2 regions of the Lactobacillus kullabergensis genome follow, and region 2 is predicted to be linked to the other one. Evidence: predicted binding sites of a transcription regulator. Region 2 holds the regulator's gene; the other holds the start of a gene.
What was found. The regulator Rex, encoded in region 2, represses fermentation and respiration genes when NADH is low (regulators of the CRP and FNR family bind a similar motif). The targets are predictions, from matches to a motif close to TTGTGAANTANTTCACAA.

Region 1 (3,215 bases), 510 kb from region 2:
AATTAGGACAAATTTGGGGGTCATATCATTTTGATACTCAATGCCTTTTAATTGTTCTAAGAGAAGCAGGTTTTTTCAAACCCATTTAAATTTCAAACAACCATTTATTTAATTTTGCTCAATGCATCCCTGACAGCATCTTTTAATCCTCTAGTAGTATTAGAGGCGCCCGAAACCGCATCTACGTCAACCTTATTTTCATCGACCATTTTTTGAGGTAATTCGTTAATTGCTTTTTGACCATAATCATCAGATTCAGCTTGTTTCAGCACCTCAACTTTTTTGAGGTTCTTTTGCTTATCAGCTGTTACTCTGACAACTATTTCATCTCCCATTCCTTTAGTAGATTTGCCGATATATTGTTCAGGTCCAGTTGGAAACTCTTCTTTTTTAATATCAGAATCAAGTGGTCGTGGCTTCACAGGTTTTGCAGGCTTAGGTGCAGATATGTTGCCTTCAGCAACATCATCTTTTGGGTGAGCAGCATTTTGACCGGCAATTTTACCAAAAATCAAACAATCGCCCAGATCAGAACCTCCTTGATACAGATTAGCCATGTTACTGCCGAGTTCACCGGCACCATATAAATGAGGAATCGGCTTGTGCTCAGGATCAAGAATTTCAGCTCTAGCATTTCTCCTAGGACCAGCTTCGGACCAGCCAATAGTTTGTACTAATGGAATTGCATAATATGGGCCGTTTTCTGAAAACGCACTTAATGTTGCAGGATCACGATGATAAGCATAATCATGCTTCTTTTCAGCAAAGAAGTTAAATTCATCGATTGTACTTTGCAGTTTAGCGACAGCAACTCCCATTTTTTCTGCCAATTCAGAAACAGTATCAGCTTTAATAACCGAATTAAGTGCTTTATTATCAGGAAAAGTATCAATTTCACTGATTTTGTCATATTGCTTTTGATCAAATACAAAGTATGGGTGAATTGGGTTCAACGGTTTATACCATGAGCCATTATTTTCTACATAACCTTCACGTGCTGCCTGATCTTCCTTAAAATAGCGTGTACCATCATCGCCAACTGTAAAAATACTGCCAGTAAAGAAGACAGGGTTGCCCATATAAAACGGAGCACGCTTCATTCCGGGTTCATAAAAGGCAAAAGCTTGTTCCATTCCGCCAGCTGCATACATTGACATATGCCACATATCTGCTCCTGCTTCGTGAGCAAGGTCAATGCCCTTACCTTTATTATAAAGCGAACCCAAAGGTACTAACTTGTGTGAGCCAATATAGTCTTGGATCATTTGTGGATTATTTTCGATACCACCAGTGGCTAACACCACTCCATTTTTGGCATAAATATTTAATAAAACATTGTCACGTTCAATTTGGGCTCCCACAACTTTCCTACCAGGAGTCTGGAGAATATGCTTAACAGGTGCAGAATACCAAACATCTATCTTATCACTGCGATCCAATACTTTTTGCCGTAGAATGTTCCACAAAGAAGCGTTAAAAATACCCTTCTCCATTGTAATCATGTCATAGCTTTTAGCTCCTGGTAAATTAGGATGATCGGCTATTACAGCGTCTTCTGGCAATCCTAAAATGGTTTTATAGCTAACGGGATTAGCAACATCCAGGTACTTTTTGAAATATTCTTTCATGTGTGTAATGCCATGAACAACTGTGTCTTCTATTTCAGGGTCAATATTAAAGTGTTGTGCCAAATGTTCATAGTAGGACCGATAATCCTCTTCGCTGCTACTGTAACCTACAAGTTCAGCAGCATATCTTGTATTACCACCTTCGTGACCTTCTGGAGCAGAATCAACCAGCAGCACTTTTGCACCACTATCAGCAGCAAAGCGAGCTGCGGTCGCACCGGCTCCACCGAAGCCCAAGACTACTACATCATAACTTGCATCGTAGTATGTATGTTCATTAACTATCATAATTGACTACCTCTTTTAAAAAAGAATCTTATTTTAGCTTAAAAGACTTAAATTTTTGCCTTTCAGCCTTTAAATATTATCTAGTGCTTATGTTAATAATATCACATAATCGCTTACATTTTTTATTTATCAGCAATTTAAATTCCATGACAAAAAGCAGCTCACTATTAAGTGAACTGCTTTACTATTTATTATTCTAAGCCAACTTTTTTAAAGATTTCATCAACATGACGCAAATGGTAATGATAATCAAATGCATCAGCTACATCATCTTCTGAAAGATAGTCCATGATTGGACTGCTTTCAACTAATTTTCTAAAGGAAATTCCTTCGTTCCAAGATCTCGTGGTTAACTTCTGAACCATATCATAAGCATCTTCACGAGAAAGACCAGCCTCATCAATTAATTTTAAAAGCAAGCGCTGAGAATAAATCAACCCATAAGTTTTATCCATGTTCTTAAGCATGGTTTCTGGAAAAACATCAAGATTGGTCAAAATGCGATTAAAACGATTGAGCATATAATCAATACCAATTGTAGTATCAGGTAAAATTACACGTTCAGCACTAGAATGGGAAATATCACGTTCATGCCAAAGTGATACATCCTCATAAGCAGTTATAATATGGCCCCGTAGAACCCGCGCCATACCACAAAGATTTTCCGAGCCAATAGGATTACGTTTGTGAGGCATCGCTGAAGAGCCTTTTTGCCCTGCACGGAAGTGTTCTTCTACTTCGTGAATTTCAGAGCGTTGCAGACTTCTAATTTCGGTTGCCCAATTTTCAATACTGGTGGCTATTAGCGCCAAAGTCGCAATATATTCAGCGTGTAAATCGCGTGGCAATACTTGACTGGTAATTGGCTGCTGGGTTAAGCCTAGCTGCTTTAAAACACTAGTTTCAACAGCTGGCGGTACGTTAGCAAAAGTCCCAACGGCTCCGGAAATTTTTCCTGATTCTACTCCTTTTGCTGCATGTTCAAAGCGTTCAATATCACGCTTAATTTCCGCATACCAGCGAGCTAGTTTTAAGCCAAAAGTAGTAGGTTCAGCTTGCACACCATGCGTGCGCCCCATTTCCACCGTATTTTTATATTTACGTGCTTTTTCAGCAATTGTCTTTTTTAATTCATGTAGATCTTGACGAATAATCGCATCTGCCTGTTTTAAGATATATCCTTGTGCCGTATCAACAACATCCGTCGAAGTCAGACCAAAGTGCACCCATTTTTTCTCTGGGCCTAGACTTTCAGAAACTGTTCGTGTAAAAGCAACTACGTCATGATGAGTTACCTGC
Region 2 (3,215 bases):
TGTCCGGGTTGCCGTATGATTGCTCCAAAACAACATTTCTGCCCTTAGGACCAATAGTTGCCTTAACAGTATCAGCTAATTTGTCAACGCCCTTTAACAGGGAACGTCTTGCTTTTTCTGAAAATTTAATTTCCTTTGCCATATTTTTCTGCGCTCCTTAATTACTTAACAATTGCTAAAATATCTTTTTCGTGAAGGACTAAATACTTTTCGTCATCATACTTGACATCTGTGCCTGAATACTTGTCGTATAAAACAACGTCACCTTTTTTAACAGTCATAGGAATTTTACTGCCGTTCTCAGCATAACTGCCCTCACCAACAGCAACAACTTCACCTTCTGTTGGCTTTTGTTTAGCATTAGAAGCCAGGACGATTCCGCCTACAGTTTTCTCTTCTTCTTCTTTAACTTTAACGATCACGCGATCACCAATTGGTTGTAACACGTTTGTCCCTCCTAAAATTAAATTATTAATCTATTTTACGTGTCATTAGCACTCCTATTCATCAAGTGCTAACTTACATTTATGATAATAACCCCTTTTCATAAAAAATGCAAGAAAAAATTAGCACTTTGAGTAAAAAAGTGCTAATTCTATTTTTAGACCTACTTTTTCTTGTCTGAGTCCAGAAAGTAAATTAGAGTTTGTAATTCCGTTGCCAAATCAACGTTCTGGATTCTAATACCACTTGGAGCAGACAAACGAATTGGCGTGAAATTCATAATTCCTCGAATACCGGCTTCAACCATATCATCAGCTGTCTTTTGTGCTGTCGTGGAAGGAACAGTCAAAATTGCAATAGAAATCTGTTGGTCACTAAGCTGTTTTTTTAGTTCACTCATGTCATAAACAGGCACGCCACTGAGAATCTTGCCTGTAATTTTATCATCTATATCAAAAGCACATGAAATACGAATATTGTTTGTACGTTTGAAATTATAGTTTAATAACGCATGGCCTAAATTACCAACGCCAACCAGGGCAACATTTGTTAAGGTATCTTGATTTAAAATCTTTTTAAAAAAGGAAAGCAAACTTTTTACATCATAACCATAACCACGTTTTCCCAATGCACCAAAGTATGAAAAATCACGTCTGATTGAAGCACTATCTACTTGAACAGCCTCAGATAATTCAGTTGAGGATACCTTTTCTTTACCAGCCTCATTTAAAATTATCAGGTAGCGGTAATATAGCGGCAATCTTTTAGCCGTAGCCGTGGGTATTTTGATTTTTTCCATTTAAAAAGCCTCCAACTTGATTAAGAATATATTTTGTTTTGTGAATTTTTCAGCAATTACTACTATTTTATCTATAAATTTGCGCCATTTGCAAACATTTTTTTCACAATCTATCAAATTTTAGCATAATAGTAACAGGTTTGATAATAGAAATTTAATTTTTTACTCTTTTAATTAAAAAATGCTTCTTTTTTACATTTATTTCCTATATTTATCAATCAAACTCTCCCACAAGAATTTTGCTACGTATGCTAAAATGGTTTCTAGGTGAAAAATTATGATAATTGCTCAAGGGCACGATTTAAAAAAACAATTCGGTGCTAACACATTATTTAAAAATGTCAACTTTTCTATTGACTCAAATGCAAGAATAGGTCTCATTGGACCAAATGGTGTCGGTAAAACGACTCTGCTTAAAATTATGACCGGCGAAGAAGAAGCCACACATGGTGACTTTACCATCAATAAAAATATAGATGTCGGCTATATTGCTCAAGAAAATGATTTAAATGAAAATAAAACTATTTGGGATGAAATGTTGTCTGTTTTTACCCCTTTAATTAATATGGGTAAAAAGATAAGGGATTTACAAGAAGAAATGTCTGCAAATCCGCAAAAAAAGGATCTGCTAAAACAATATGACCAATTGCAATACAGCTTCGAACAACAGGGAGGATACACCTACCAGGCCGATATCAAGAGTGTTTTAAATGGCTTTAATTTTCCTGAAGCAACTTGGACTAAAAAGGTTGGCAGCCTTTCCGGTGGAGAAAAAACACGGCTCTCTTTTGTCAAGTTATTATTACGCAAACCCCCGTTATTATTACTTGATGAACCTACCAACTATCTTGATTTAGACACATTAGACTGGCTTGAAAATTACCTTAAAAACTATTCTGGTGCCATTTTGGTAGTTTCTCACGACCAATATTTTTTGGATAATTTAGCAACGCAGATTTTTGAATTACAATTTGGCAAATTAACTGTGTTTAAAGGAAATTATTCTGCCTACGTCGCTGAACGTCAATTACGTGACCGCCAACAAGAAGAAGCATACGAAAAGCAGCAAGAAAAAATCAAAAAAGACGAAGAATTTATTCAAAAAAATATCGTCAGAGCTAAAACTACCAAGAGAGCACAAAGTCGGCGCAAGCAATTGGAGAAAATGGATAGGATTACTCCCCCAAAGCACAAAAATAAAGTGCGCATAAATTTCCAAAGCGAAAGGCCTTCAGGTAAAGAAGTATTAATTTTGCGTGATTTAACAATTGGCTACCCCACAAAAACAATGGTTCACGATATTTCTCTGCAAATAAATAAGGGCGATCGCGTGGCCGTTATTGGTCAAAATGGTATTGGTAAATCAACTTTACTTAAAACCGTGATGAAGGAGTTAAAACCGAAAAAAGGTTCAATCAAATATGGAGCTTCGTTAGACATCGGCTACTATGATCAAGAACTGCAAGGACTTGATCCAACTAAAACAGTAATCGATACAGTTTGGGACCGGCACAAAACAATGCCTGAAAAAGATGTGCGGTCGATTTTAGCCAGTTTCTTGTTTACCGCAAAAGATATTGATAAAACTGTCGGTCAACTTTCTGGTGGTCAAAAAGCGCGATTAACCCTAACAGTTTTGTCGCTTGAGCATAATAATTTTTTATTGATGGATGAACCCACAAACCACTTGGATCTCGAAGCCAAGGAGGTTTTAGAACAGGCACTACAGAGCTATGATGGTACTTTACTTTTCGTTTCTCACGACCGCTATTTCATCAATCAGTTAGCAAACAAGATTGTAGAAATTAAAAACGGTGTTGCTCAAGTATATGAAGGTGATTATAGTTATTATCTAGATGAAAAAAGCAAGCAAAATATTGTTTTAGAGAACGAGTCGGCAGAAAACGATACGGCAGCAAAAGTAGACGAAAATAAAAACAAGCTTTCTTATCAAGAGCAAAAGTTGCGCGAT

Region 1: a site for Rex is predicted at 2,006-2,023, ahead of DKL58_RS08885 (FAD-binding protein). Genes of this name have one in related genera too.

What each region holds. Positions count from the first base shown of each region.
Region 1 is NZ_CP029477.1:1,888,088-1,891,302, forward strand. It holds gene DKL58_RS08885 (FAD-binding protein) at 105-1,916, opposite strand; gene purB (adenylosuccinate lyase) at 2,108-3,215, opposite strand, start outside.
Region 2 is NZ_CP029477.1:1,381,669-1,384,883, forward strand. It holds gene groL (chaperonin GroEL) at 1-142, opposite strand, end outside; gene groES (co-chaperone GroES) at 162-446, opposite strand; gene DKL58_RS06530 (redox-sensing transcriptional repressor Rex) at 608-1,243, opposite strand; gene DKL58_RS06535 (ABC-F family ATP-binding cassette domain-containing protein) at 1,521-3,215, shown strand, end outside.